Regions from separate parts of the Mesorhizobium sp. B2-6-1 genome, predicted to be linked through region 2. Evidence: predicted binding sites of a transcription regulator. Region 2 holds the regulator's gene; the other holds the start of a gene.
What was found. The regulator PhoB, encoded in region 2, activates phosphate uptake and scavenging genes when phosphate is short. The targets are predictions, from matches to a motif close to TGTCATNNANCTGTCAT.
Positions count from the first base shown of each region.

Region 1: the regulator PhoB is predicted to act here: its motif matches at 2,390-2,406, upstream of ugpB (sn-glycerol-3-phosphate ABC transporter substrate-binding protein UgpB).

Region 1 is NZ_VFUH01000007.1:63,958-71,248, forward strand. Features, by position in the region: gene kaiC (circadian clock protein KaiC) at 1-1,150, shown strand, start outside; gene FJ443_RS16070 (ATP-binding protein) at 1,147-2,271, shown strand; gene ugpB (sn-glycerol-3-phosphate ABC transporter substrate-binding protein UgpB) at 2,665-3,969, shown strand; gene ugpA (sn-glycerol-3-phosphate ABC transporter permease UgpA) at 4,209-5,093, shown strand; gene ugpE (sn-glycerol-3-phosphate ABC transporter permease UgpE) at 5,102-5,950, shown strand; gene FJ443_RS16090 (sn-glycerol-3-phosphate import ATP-binding protein UgpC) at 5,958-7,007, shown strand; gene FJ443_RS16095 (ABC transporter ATP-binding protein) at 7,053-7,291, opposite strand, start outside.
Region 2 is NZ_VFUH01000019.1:7,812-15,102, reverse strand. Features, by position in the region: gene FJ443_RS27850 (sugar ABC transporter permease) at 1-323, opposite strand, end outside; gene xylF (D-xylose ABC transporter substrate-binding protein) at 466-1,506, opposite strand; gene FJ443_RS27840 (ROK family protein) at 1,766-3,007, shown strand; gene phoB (phosphate regulon transcriptional regulator PhoB) at 3,015-3,704, opposite strand; gene phoU (phosphate signaling complex protein PhoU) at 3,724-4,431, opposite strand; gene pstB (phosphate ABC transporter ATP-binding protein PstB) at 4,457-5,260, opposite strand; gene pstA (phosphate ABC transporter permease PstA) at 5,257-6,108, opposite strand; gene pstC (phosphate ABC transporter permease subunit PstC) at 6,112-7,101, opposite strand; gene pstS (phosphate ABC transporter substrate-binding protein PstS) at 7,167-7,291, opposite strand, start outside.

The DNA.
Region 1 (7,291 bases), on a different contig from region 2:
TTTCGACCTCGCCGGTCTTCTGACCCGCATTCTGCACGCGAGCCGAAGCGCCGGGGCAAAGCGCATCGTGCTCGATTCGGTTACCCAACTTTTCGATCATTTCGTAGCCGAGCAGACGGCAGTGCGCCGCGAACTTCTACGTATTGCGACCGCGCTGAAGAAAGAAGGGCTGACGGTCCTTATGACCGCGGAACGCAACAGTGAATATGGTGAAATCTCCCGTCACCGAATAGAGGAGTTCGTCGCAGACAATGTCGTGATCCTTCGCAATGCCCTTGATCGCGAGCGCCGTCGGCGGACCATAGAAGTCCTGAAAATGCGCGGCAGCCGTCACGTTGAGGGCGAAGTGCCCATAACGCTGGTCGCCGAACAGGGCATCGTAGCTGTGCCTCTGTCATCGTTGCGCCTGGAGCAGCAATCAAGCACGAAACGGGTCACCAGTGGTAATTCCGAACTCGACAAAATGTGCAGCGGCGGGTTCTTTCGCGACAGCGTAACCCTTGTCAGTGGAGCCACAGGCACCGGAAAGACTCTACTTGTCACCAACTTTCTAGCGGGCGGAGTGGCTGCGGGCGAACGCGCCTTGCTCGTCGGCTATGAGGAGAGCCGCGGCCAGCTTTTCCGCAACGCGCGTAGCTGGGGCGTCGATTTCGAAGCGATGGAGGCGGATGGTCGCCTGAAGGTAGTCTGCCTTTATCCGGAAGCGCAGAGTTTGCCGGATCACCTTCTGATGATCCGCGAACTGGTGGCGGAGTTCAAACCCGATCGCATGGCAATCGACAGCTTGTCGGCATTGGAGCGCATCGCGCCAGAAACCGGGTTTCGTGAGTTCTTGATCAGCGTCACCTCCTTCATAAAGAAGCGCGAAATTGCCGGCCTTTGCACCGCTACCAACAAATCGCTTGTCGGAGGCCAGAGCGCTAGCGAGCAGCATATTTCCACACTCACCGATTCGATCATTCTGTTGCGCTACATTCAGCAGGAAGAATTCATGCATCGCGGCATGATGGTGCTGAAAATGCGCGGCAGCGAACACGACAAACAGATACGGCGCTTCACCATCGACAGTGGCGGTATGCATCTTGGAAAGCCCTTTGACAGCGCGCCTGATGTGTTCGGCGACTCCGCCGTGGACAACACGTCGACATGAAGAGCGCCTTGAATACGGCGCAAAACGCCGCCGAAATGCTGGAATCGCCCGGAGATACATCTCCGGCTGGCATCAGCCAGCTCAGCTTTCGCCAGTTGATCGAAAATACCGCCGACGGGATGCTGGTGGTCGATTTGGACGGAACAGTGCTCTATGCCAATCCTGCGGCAGCCGTAATTTTTGGACAGCCGCTTGACGAACTCCTCCACGTTCCGCTCGGCCGTCCGGTCGTCTCCGGAGAGATCGCCGAGATCACCGTTCACCGTTCCGGCCGCAAGCCGGCAGAAGTGGAAATGCGTACGGTCGAGGTTACCTGGGACAGCAGGCCCGCATTGCTTGCCAGCCTGCGCGATGTCTCGGCCCAGCGATCAAGAGAAGAAAACGCACGCCAGTCACAAAAGCTCGAAGCCATTGGACGCCTCGCAGCTGGCATTGTCCATGACTTCAACAACCTACTCGCCGTTTTCGGGTCTGGCCTTCGGCTTCTGGAGAAACAGATCGCTAAATATCCTGCGGATGAGAAAGTCACTCTGCTGGTCGAGGAGATGTTCAGGCGGATCGAAAATGGAGGAGCGCTAACACAGCAACTGCTTGCCTTTTCGCGACGCCAATCCCTGGCCCCGGAACAGATTGATCTCAATGAACGTATCAAGGGGCTGACGACGCTGCTGGAACGGACGTTGGGGAGCGGTATCCGGGTGCAATGCAATCTGGATCCAGCCTTGGACCCTATCCTTATCGATGCCAACCAGCTCGACATCGCCGTTCTTAACCTTGCGGTGAACGCCAGAGATGCAATGAAAGGCAGTGGCACCCTCACGATTGAGACCAGCAATTTTCCAAATGATCTGGAGGATTTGCGTTCAGCGGCGGCTTCATTTGTTCGCGTGACTGTACGCGATACCGGCTGTGGAATGAGCAAGGACACCCTGGCGCGCGTTTTCGAGCCGTTCTTCACAACAAAATCGGAAGGGCAGGGTACGGGACTCGGGCTAAGCCAAGTTTACGGCTTCATCAAGCAATCCGGTGGGCATGTCCGAATCGATAGCGAAATCGGTCAGGGAACAAGCCTGCATCTCTACTTGCCGCGCGCTTCTGGAACCCAGCGGCAGCAGAACTGAGCGGCGGCAGACCCATTCCCGGCCAGCAGACTGATTGGCCGATGTCAAATCCGTCAGGCTGAGCGCGGGACGGGAATTTCCACGCATCGACCGAGCAAACCGACGCCTTTTTCAGCGTTGTCATGTCAGCGTTGTCATGTGCTGTTAGACGCCGTTCGTCGGTGAGGTCGCTGACCGTCTCGAGACAGGTCCCTGGTACATCAATTCAAGCAGCAAGCCGCTATGCAATCCTTTTCCGGGTCACTTTCATCCGGAAGTGAACGCTACTTTAGCCGGACATGAAGTGCGCCTGCCCGCAACAAAACCGTTGTCCGCTGCGCGCGAACGACACATAGTGCCATTGCGGAAGTGCCCCTTTCGCCAATGACAAGCAATGAGAACGGGAGACGAAACATGAAGTTCTTTGGCTTCGCGGCCGGTGTCGCCGTGACCCTGCTTTCCACAACCTCCGCCTTCGCCGTCACGCAGATCAGCTGGTGGCACGCCATGACCGGCGCCAACGCAGAGGTCGTCGACAAGATTTCCAAGGATTTCAACGCCAGCCAGGGCGACTACCAGATTGTTCCGGTTTTCAAGGGCACCTATCCCGAAACGCTGAATGCCGGCATCGCCGCCTATCGCGCCGGCCAGTCGCCTGACATCATCCAGGTGTTCGATGTCGGCACCGGCGTGATGATGGCGGCCCGGGACGCGATCAAGCCAGTGGCCGAGGTGCTGACCGGCGCCGGGATGAACTTTGACAAGAGCCAGTATCTGCCAGGCATCGTCGGTTATTATTCGACGCCGGACGGCACCATGCTGTCCTTCCCCTACAACTCCTCCTCGCCGATCCTCTACTACAACAAGGACATCTTCCAGAAGGCGGGGCTCGATGTGAACAACCCACCCAAGACCTGGAACGAGGTGTGGGAGGATGCCAAAAAGATCAAGGCGAGCGGCGCCGCCGCTTGCGGCTACACCTCGACCTGGCTGACCTGGATACACCTGGAAAACTTCGCGGCGTGGAACGATGTGCCGTGGGCCACGCAGCAGAATGGCCTGGCCGGCGGTGATGTCGAACTCAAGATCAACTCGCCGATCTTCGTCAAACATTTCCAGGCGCTCGCCGATCTGGCCAAGGACGGCACCTTCAAATATGGCGGGCGCACCTCCGAAGCCAAGCAGATATTCCTCGCCGGCGAATGCGGCATCTTCACCGAATCCTCGGGCGGCCTAGGCGACATCGTCAAGTCGGGCATGAACTACGGCATTGGCCAGTTGCCCTATGACAGCGACGCCAAGGGCGCGCCGCAGAACACGACGCCGGGCGGTGCCAGCCTTTGGGTCTTCGGCGGCAAGTCCGACGAGGAGTACAAAGGCGTCGCGGCTTTCTTCGCCTATCTGTCCAAGACCGATGTGCAGGAATATCTGCACCAGAAATCGGGATACCTGCCGGTGACGCTCGCCGCCTATGAGGCGACGAAAAAGTCCGGCTTCTACGACAAGAATCCCGGTCGCGAGACGCCGATCCTGCAGATGACGGGCAAGGCGCCGACCGACAATTCGAAGGGCGTGCGGTTGCCGAACTTGCCGCAGGTGCGCGACATCCAGAACGAGGAGTTCGAAAAGATGCTTGCCGGCCAGGAAACCGCCCAGCAGGCGCTCGACAATGCGGTCACGCGTGGCAACGCGGCGATCGAGGAAGCGCTGGGGAATTAGGGCGCGTCCGAACCTATCGAGTTATAGTCCTTGCTCTACGAGGCCCCCCTCCGCCCTGCCGGGCATCTCCCCCTGAAGGGGGGAGACTGGCTGTCGCGACCGTTTTCGGCGATTGTCAAAGCTGGAGAATGGCAGCTGCCGCAGGAACCGCCAATCTTCCTCCAAGAAGGGGAGATGCCCGGCAGGGCAGCGGTGAGCGCCGTAGAGTGCCGCTCGGCTTTCCACGCCGGAGCGGCGCATTGACCCCGCGCGTCGTCTTTCCCAACAAAGTCTTGCCATACCTCCTGGTGGCGCCGCAACTTGCCATCACGCTGGTGTTCTTCTACTGGCCGGCCGGGCAGGCGCTCTACCAGTCGATGCTGAGGCAGGACCCGTTCGGGCTGAGGAGCAGGTTCGTCTGGTTTGCCAATTTCCGCAAGGTGCTTGCCGACCCGGCCTATCTCAACTCGATCAAGGTCACAGTGGTGTTTTCGCTCGCGACCGTGATCGTTGCCATGGGCGTGGCGCTGCTCCTTGCCGTGATGGCGGAAAAGGTGGTGCGCGGCAAAGGCCTCTACCGCACGCTGATGATCTGGCCCTACGCGGTGGCGCCGGCGATTGCAGGCATGCTGTGGCTGTTCCTGTTCAATCCATCGATCGGCTCGCTGTCTTATCTGCTGAGACGTTTGGGCGTCGCCTGGGATCCGCTGCTCAACGGCACCGACGCCATGATCCTTCTGGTGGCGGCGGCCGCCTGGAAGCAGATCAGCTACAATTTCCTGTTCTTCGTCGCCGGGCTGCAGGCGGTGCCGAAAACGCTGATCGAGGCGGCGGCGATCGACGGCGCCGGCGAAACCAAGCGCTTCTGGACCATCGTCTTCCCGCTTTTGGCGCCGACGACGTTTTTCCTTTTGGTCGTCAATACCGTCTATGCGCTGTTCGACACGTTCGGCATCGTCCACGCCGTCACCGGCGGTGGGCCGGGCAAGGCCACCGAGACACTGGTCTACAAGGTCTACAATGACGGCTTCGTCAATCTGATCCTCGGCGATTCGGCGGCGCAGTCGGTCATCCTGATGGTCATCGTCATCGCGCTCACCGCCATCCAGTTCCGCTACGTGGAACGGAAGGTTCATTACGGCTGAGGAGCGCGATGATCGGTCAATCCCCGTTTCGCATTTTCCTTGCACATGCCGTGCTCATCCTCGGCATACTGATCGTGGCCTTTCCGATCTACTACACTTTCGTTGCCTCGACGCAGACGCTGCAAACCATCCTTAGGCCGCCACTGCCTTTCCGGCCGGGCAGCGAGTTCTGGAACAATTACGGCGAGGCGCTGTTCGGCGGCGTCGGCCGCATCGGCGGGCTCGGCGTCGGCAGGCTGCTCCTCAACTCCACGATCATGGCGCTCGGCGTCGCGGTCGGAAAGATATTCATCTCGATCCTGTCGGCCTATGCGATCGTCTTCTTCCGTTTTCCGCTGCGCATGACTTTCTTCTGGCTGATCTTCATCACCCTGATGCTTCCCGTCGAGGTGCGCATCCTGCCGACCTACAAGGTAATGGTCGACCTCGGTATGATCGACACTTATGCCGGACTGATCATCCCGCTGATCGCCTCGGCCACCGCAACGTTGTTGTTCCGCCAGTCCTTCATGACCATCCCGGGCGAGTTGGTCGAGGCGGCGCGCGTCGACGGCGCCGGTCCATGGCGGTTCTTTTTCGATATCCTGTTGCCATTGTCGCGCACCAATATCGCGGCGCTGTTCGTCATTCTTTTCATCTACGGCTGGACGCAGTATCTGTGGCCGCTGCTGGTCACCAACAGCAACGATATGAACACCATCGTCATCGCACTGAAGAAGATGGTCTCCTTCGCCGATGCCGACACCCAATGGCATTTGGTCATGGTCACGGCGATCCTGGCAATCTTGCCGCCAATCCTGGTTGTGGTGCTGATGCAGCGCTGGTTCGTGCGCGGACTGGTCGACACCGAAAAGTGAGAAGCCGATGGCGACGGTCGATCTGAGGGACGTGAAGAAAGTATATGCCGGCGGCGTCGAAGCCGTGAAGGGCGTCTCCATTGCCATTCCCGACAAGGAACTCTGTGTGCTGGTCGGGCCGTCCGGCTGCGGCAAGTCCACGCTTTTGAGGATGATCGCCGGGCTGGAGACCATTTCTTCCGGCACGGTCGCTATCGACGGCAAGATCGTCAACACGATCGGCCCGACCGAGCGCGACATCGCCATGGTGTTCCAAAACTATGCGCTCTATCCGCATATGAAAGTCTACGACAACATGGCTTACGGGCTACGCAATCGCGGTACGCCCAAGGACGAGATCGACAGCAGGGTTCGTTCGACCGCCAAGGTGCTGGAGCTTTCAGCGCTGCTTGACCGGCGCCCGCGCGAGCTTTCAGGCGGTCAACGCCAGCGCGTCGCCATGGGCCGCGCCATCGTGCGCAATCCGAAAGTCTTCCTGTTCGACGAGCCACTCTCCAATCTCGATGCCAAGCTGCGCGGCCAGATGCGGGTCGAAATCAAGAACTTGCAGCGCTCGCTCGGTGTCACCTCGGTCTACGTCACCCATGACCAGTTGGAAGCGATGACGTTGGCCGACATCCTTGTCGTCATGAATGGCGGATTGGTCGAGCAGGCGGGCGCGCCACTCGACATTTACGAAAAGCCGGCCTCGACGTTCGTCGCCTCTTTCATCGGCGCACCGCCGATGAATCTTCTGTCCCTTTCGGGTCCGGCGCTGACCGGCAGCAAGACGAGCGACTTTGCGCCTGCGAATGCCGTCACGCTTGGCTTCCGCCCCGAGGATGCCGATGTCACTTTCGCGGCCGAGGCACCGTCCGGCGCGCTCGTGCTGCCGACAATGGTGGAGGCGGTCGAGCCGGTGGGAGCGGACAGCTTTCTTCACTGTGCGGCAGGAGGCGACCGCATCGTCGTGCGTGTGGCCGCGCGCGCAACAGCCAAGCCCGGCGACCAGTTGCGCGTCGTGGCCAAGGCCGAGAAACTTCACTGGTTCGATCAGGCTGCAAAGAGGGTCGACTGACGCCAATCTTGCATGCTGATCAGCGAGCCGCGAACCGTCGGCCGGTCAGGCGAATACATGCGCCTGTCCCGACACGGTGAGCCGGACGATCTCACCGACCGCCGGCGCGTCCATGCCGGACTTGCGCAGGATCAGCGGCGTACTGCCGATGGCGGCGGCGTCCGGCGGGTCGGGGCTGTTGAGCAACCGCACCGCGACCGTGCAGGTCGAGCCGGCGAATTCGGATTCCGTTACCTCGCCAAAAAGCATGTCCGGCGTGCCCGACATGCCCTCGCGCGATGTCC
Region 2 (7,291 bases):
TCGGCGGAACCGACGGACAGATCGATATTGCGCATGACGATGACCAGCACCATGCCGCAGGCCATGATGGCGACGGCCGAGGTCTGCACCGACAGGTTCCACAGATTGCGCGGCGTGAGAAAGGTACGGCTGTCGAAATCGAGCGGATTGACGCCGAGACGCAGGCTGGACAAGACATGCAACCCGATCCAGATCAGCAGCAGCGCGCCGATCATGCCGAGCATGCGCGTGTCGATCTCGGTCGCCTTAAGGAACCGGGCGACGGCGCCGAGTTCCGACGCACGCGCGGTGTCGGCCTGCGGGTTGGACGTCGTATCGGTCATGATTTTCTCCCACCGGCCTGCCCGTCCGATGCGGGATGCCGGAAGCCAGTCTAGAAGTTACTCGCCCGAGGCGGAAAAACAAATCTTCTTGAAAAAACGCCGCGGCTTGGCAGCCGCGGCGTTCATCGCATGAAATGGAAGATCAGTTGCAGGCCGCTACGCTGCCCGCCGCGACGCCGGCACAGACCTCGTCTTTCTTGATCCAGCCGGCGTCGATGACGACGTTGAGATTGTCCTTGGTGATCGCAACCGGGGTGAGGAACAGCGATTTGACGGTGTTCCCACCGGGCGTTGTGAAGTCCTTGACGCCGGCGATATCGGTCATCTTCTTGCCGTCGGCCAGCTGCGAGGCGATCTCGGCGGCATTCTTGCCGAGTTCACGCGCGTCCTTCCACACCGACACGGTCTGCGTGCCGAGCGCGATGCGGTTCAGCGCCGCGTGGTCGCCGTCCTGGCCCGAGACCGGAACGGTACCGGCCAGGCCTTGAGCCGTCAGCGCCGCGACGACGCCGCCGGCAGTGCCGTCATTGGCCGCGACCACCGCGTCGACCTTGTTGTCGTTGGCGGTCAGGAACTGCTCCATGTTCTTCTGCGCGTTGGCCGGCAGCCAGCCATCCGTATAGGCTTCGCCGACATTCTTGATCTTGCCGCTGTCGATGGCGTCCTTGAGCACTTCCATGGAGCCCGAGAACAGGAAATCGGCATTCGGATCGGCACCCGAGCCCTTGATGAAGACGTAGTTGCCTTCCGGCTTCACCTTGAACACTTCGCGGGCCTGCATGCGGCCGACTTCCTTGTTGTCGAAGGTCAGATAGAAGACGTCCTTGTTCTCGATCAGGCGGTCATAGCCGACGACCGGAATGCCTTCGTCGAGCGCCTTCTGCACCGCCGGGCCGATGGCGGAGGCGTCCTGCGCCAGGATGATCAGCGAATTGGCGCCCTGGGAGATCAGGCTCTCGACGTCGGTGAGCTGCTTGCCGGGATTGGACTGGGCGTCGGCGGAAATATACTTGTCGCCGGCGGCTTCGATCGCCTTCTTCATGGCGGCCTCGTCGGTCTTCCAGCGCTCTTCCTGGAAGTTCGACCAGGAAACGCCGATGACCTTGTCCTTCGCCTGCGCGACCGACGCGAGCGTCAGCGACATGGCGACACCCGCCAGGATGGCGGCTGTGAATCTCTTCATCTTAATCCTCCCTGCGCCGCGTATGGCGCGACCAAACAGGCCCGTAGGCCGGCACAAAGGCTCTATTTTTTCGAGCCTCGAAAAAACACTGGTCCATCGTCGGAACGCTGTCAACGTCGATTCTGATGTATTTTGATGTCCTCGTGAATTTTTTTCGAGCTCCGGAATAAATAATGACAGCCAAGGCCGGTTCTGCCAGTATTTGACGGTCGTCGGGATCCTGGGGAGAGAACGCGGCGACGGGGAGGATGCGAGAAACATGTCGGTCGGAATCCGCCACGACGATTTGCGCCGACGCAACCGGGCGATGGTGATCGCGGCCGTGCGCCGTGCCGGGCAGCCCTCGCGCACCGAGATTGCCGCGACCACCGGGCTCAGCCATTCCACCATATCGGCGATCTCCTCCGACCTGATTGGCGAAGGCATCCTGGCGCAGAGCAAGCCGAGCGAGGCCGGTGCGCTGAAACGCGGTCGGCCGCAGGTCGGCCTCAGCCTCAACCCTGAAGCCGCGGCGGTGATGACCGTTGTGCTGTCGCTGAATTTCCTCTCCGTCGCAGTCATCGACTATGCCGGCCAGGTGATATCTGAGGAGCAGCGCCGGCTGGACACGCTGACCCTGTCGCGCGAGGCGCTGATCGGCGAATGCGTGGCCATCGTCAGGCGGCGGTTCGAGGATCCCGACCTCGACGTCGGCAGCATCGCCCGTATCGCGCTGGCGATCCAGGGCATCACCGACACGGATGCGCGCGCCATGCTGTGGTCGCCGATCACGCCGCAGACCGACATCGCCTTCGCCGACATACTGGAGGCCGAGTTCGGCATTCCCGCCACCATGGAGAACGATTGCAACATGATGGCGGTGGCGCTGCGCTGGCGCGATCCCCAGCGCTACCGCGACGACTTCATCGCCATACTTTTGTCGCACGGCATCGGCATGGGCTTGGTGCTGAAGGGTGAACTGTTCACCGGCACCCATTCATCCGGAGGCGAGTTCGGCCACATGATCCATCGCCCCGGCGGGGCGCTCTGCCGCTGCGGGCGGCGCGGCTGCGTCGAGGCCTATGCCGGCAACTATGCCATTTGGCGCAACGCGAGGCAGCTTGGCGAGGACACCCAGCCCGTCGACGTCAGCGACGCCGACATGCGCACCCTGGCGGCCTCGGCGCGCGAAAAGGACGGGCCGGAGCGCGAAGCCTACCGCAAGGCCGGCGAGGCGCTGGGTTACGGCCTTGGCAGCCTGTTCGCCCTGATCGATCCGGCGCCGGTCGCCATGGTCGGCGTCAGCGCCGCCGCCTTCGACCTGATCGAGCCGGCTCTGCGCGAGGCCATTGCCCAGACCGCCGGCGGCCAGCACTCGAAATCGATTTCCTTCGACACCGAGCCGAACGAACTGCCGCTGATCCGCGAGGGCTGCGCCATGCGCGCGCTAACCTTCGTCGACCAGGAAATTTTCGCGCCGGGGGCACAGGCGAAATCAGGCATAGGCGAGAACGTTGCGTGACATATCCCTAGTCTTCGCGGATCGCGTACCCCGCGCCCCGAATGGTGCGGATCACGTCAGGCATGCGGCCGTTGTTGACCGCCTTGCGCAGCCGGCCGACATGCACGTCCACGGTGCGCTCGTCGATATAGATCGTTTCGCCCCAGACATTGTCGAGCAGTTGGCTGCGCGAGAACACGCGGCCGGGATGTCGCATCATGAATTCGAGCAGGCGGAACTCGGTCGGCCCGAGCCGGATCTCGCTTTTCTTGCGGTAGACCCGGTGCGATTCACGGTCGAGCACGATGTCGCCGACCTTGAGCACGCTGGACAGAACTTCGGGCTTGGCGCGGCGCAGCAGCGCCTTGACGCGTGCCATGAATTCCGGCGTTGAGAACGGCTTGACCAGATAGTCGTCGGCGCCGGTGGAGAGACCGCGCACCCGGTCGCTTTCCTCGCCGCGCGCCGTCAGCATGATGATCGGCAGCCGCTCGGTATCGGGCCGCATGCGGAGACGGCGGCAGAGCTCGATGCCGGACACCGCCGGCACCATCCAGTCGAGCACAAGAAGGTCAGGGACATTCTCATGCAAGCGGATCTCGGCTTCGTCGCCGCGCGTCACCACCTCTACCTGATAACCCTCCGATTCCAGATTGTAACGGAGCAGCACACCCAGCGGCTCCTCGTCCTCCACCACCATGATGCGTGGCGCGATCATCGACTGGTCACCCCTGCCGTCAAGCCGCTGGCGCCGACATCGCCGTCTCGTCCTGCTTCGGGCGATTGGCGGGCAATTGCGTGCCGGTCAGCACATAATAGGCATTTTCGGCAATGTTGGTCACGTGATCGCCGATGCGCTCGAGATTCTTGGCGCAGAACAAAAGATGCGTGCAGGCGGTGATGTTGCGCGGATCCTCCATCATGTAGGTCAGCAGCTCGCGGAAGACCGACGTGTATTTGACGTCGATGCGTTCATCGTCGGCGCGCAGCTTGGCAAGTGCCGCGGCATCGCGCGCCGCATACTCCTCGATCACACCTTGGACCTGGATCAGCACAAGCTGCGCCATGGCGTCGATGGAGTGCGACAGGTCGCGCGGCGTGGCGGCAAGGCCGACGGTGCCGACGCGCTTGGCGATGTTCTTGGCGAGATCGCCGATGCGTTCGAGATCGCCCGCCATGCGGATCGAGCCGACGACATGGCGCAGATCGTCCGCCATGGGCTGCCGCTTGGCGATCAGGGTGATGGCGCGGTCGTCGAGTTCGCGCTGGCGCGCATCCATGATCGCGTCGTCGGAGACGACGCGCTGGGCGAGCGCGTTGTCGGAATTCAGGAGCGCCTTGGTCGCGCCGCCGACCATCGATGAGGCGAGATCGCCCATGTCGCGGATCAGCCTGCTGATCTGTCCGAGATCTTCGTCAAAGGCTGCGACTGTGTGTTCGGCCATGATCTTGGTCCTCGTATGCCTGGGATCAGCCGAAGCGGCCGGTGATATAGTCCTGCGTGCGCTTCTCGCGGGGCGACGTGAAGATCTTCTCGGTGCGGTCGAACTCGACCAGCTCGCCCAGATACATGAAGGCGGTCTGCTTCGACACGCGCGCCGCCTGCTGCATGTTGTGGGTGACGATGACGATCGTATAATCGGCCTGCAACTCGTCGATCAGCTCCTCGATCTTGGCGGTCGACAGCGGATCGAGCGCCGAGGCAGGCTCGTCGAGCAGGATGACCTCCGGCTTCACCGCCACCGTGCGGGCGATGCAGAGGCGCTGCTGCTGGCCGCCCGAAAGGCTGAGGCCGCTGGCGTTGAGCTTGTCCTTGACCTCGCTCCACAGTGCCGCGCGCTTCAGCGCCTGCTCGACACGGCCGTCCATCTCCGCCTTGCTGAGCTTCTCATAGAGCCTGACGCCGAAGGCGATGTTCTCGTAGATCGACATCGGGAACGGCGTCGGCTTCTGGAACACCATGCCGATCTTGGTCCTGAGCAGGTTGAGGTCCTGCGAGCGGTCGAGGATATTCTGGCCGTCGAGCAGCACCTGGCCCTCGGCGCTCTGCCTCGGGTAGAGCTCGTAGATACGGTTGAAGACGCGCAGCAGCGTCGACTTCCCGCAGCCCGAAGGCCCGATGAAGGCGGTGACGCTGCGCTCGGGCAGCGACAGGCTGATATCCTTCAGCGCCTTCGACTGGCCATAGTAGAAATTGAGATTCTTGACCTCGATCTTGGCTTTCTCGACCGCGACTTCGGGCGTGTTCAATTCGGTGGACAACATCGGTTTCATCTGTCCTCTCTGCGTCCGGTAAGGCTGCGGGCGAAGATACTCAGCCCGAGAACCGTAAGGGTGATTATGAGTGCGCCGGTCCACGCCAGCTGCTGCCATTCCTCGTAGGGGCTGAGAGCGAACTGGAAGATGGTGACGGGCAGGCTGGCCATCGGCGCATTGAGATTACTCGACCAGAACTGGTTGTTGAGCGCCGTGAAGAGCAGCGGCGCCGTCTCGCCGGAAATCCGGGCGATGGCCAGCAATATGCCGGTGACGATGCCCGACAGCGCCGCACGGTAGGCGACCGAGCGGATGACCACCCAGCGCGGCGCGCCGATCGCGGCGCCGGCCTCGCGCAGGGCGTTCGGCACGAGGTTGAGCATGTCCTCGGTGGTGCGCACGACGACCGGGATGACCAGGATGGCCAGCGCGACGGCACCGGCGATCGCCGAGAAATGTCCCATTGGCCGCACCAGCAGCTCGTAGACGAACAGGCCGACGATGATCGAGGGTGCCGACAGCAGGATGTCGTTGATGAAGCGCACGACGGTGGTGAGGCGCGAGAAGCGGCCATATTCGGCCATGTAGGTCCCAGCGAGGACACCGATCGGCGTGCCGACGATGACGGCGATGACTGTCATCATGATACTGCCGTAGATGGCATTGAGCAGGCCGCCGGCATCGCCGGGCGGCGGTGTCATTTCGGTGAACACAGAGAGCGAAACACCCGCCAGGCCCTTATAGAGCAGTGCGCCGAGGATGAGCGCCAGCCAGGCCAGGCCGATGCCCGCCGCCGTGACGCATAGCGTCATCATCACGGCATTCCTGCGCTTGCGTCGATTGTGAAGCGATGTGGCCGTCGACATCGGTCAGGCTCCCGTGCGGCTGTCCATGCGCAGCAGCATGTAGCGCGCAAGGGCAAGGATCAGGAAAGTGATGACGAACAGGATCAGGCCGAGCGCCACCAGCGAAGACGTATAGAGATCGCCGTCGGCTTCGGTGAACTCGTTGGCGATGGTCGCCGAGATCGTCGTGCCGGGCGCGAACAGCGAGCCGCTGATGCGGTGGGCGTTGCCGATGACGAAGGTTACCGCCATGGTTTCGCCGAGCGCGCGGCCGAGGCCGAGCATGACGCCGCCCATGATGCCGACGCGGGTATAGGGGATGACGACGCGGCGCGTGACCTCCCAGGTCGTGCAGCCGATGCCGTAGGCCGATTCCTTCAGCACCGCCGGCACCGTGTCGAAGACATCCTTGGTGATCGAGGTGATGAAGGGCAGGACCATGATGGCAAGGATCATCGCCGAGGTCAGAAGGCCGATGCCGTAGGGCGGGCCGGCAAACAGGCTGGAGAGTCCCGGCACGTCGTGGAAAAGCTTGACGATGAAGGGCTGCACCGTCGTCTGCAGGAACGGCGCGAACACGAACAGGCCCCAGATGCCGTAGATGATGGAGGGTATGCCGGCAAGCAGCTCGACGGCGATGCCGATGGGGCGTCGGAGTGGCCGCGGGCAGAGTTCGGTAAGGAAGATGGCGATGCCGATGCCGATGGGAACGGCGATCAGGATAGCGATGGCGGCGGTGACAATGGTTCCGTAGATCGGGGCCAGCGCCCCGAAATTCTCGGTAACCGGGTTCCACGATTCGGTCGTCAGGAAGGAGAACCCGAATTTCGACAGCGCTTCCCACGAGCCGGCAAACAGCGAAATCGCCACGCCGCCGAGGATGAGCAGGACGAGGATGGCGGAAAAGCGTGTCGCCGCCCGGAAAATCGTATCGGTGAGCGCGAAGCGCCGGACCGTCGCTTCCCTGGCCCGCATGGCGGCCGACGATGGCATGGCTTCGGAGACGGCGGTCATCTGGCCCTCACGTTTCAAGGAAGACAGGGAGGGCGCCGTGAAGCGCCCTCCTCGTTCAGCAGGGATTACATGGCGGAATAGAGCGGCTTGCCGTCTTCGCCGACGATGTCCTTGGCCCACATGTCCTCGACGCTCTTCACGACCGCGTCGGGGATCGGAACGTAGTCCAGCGCGCCGGCCATGTCGTCGC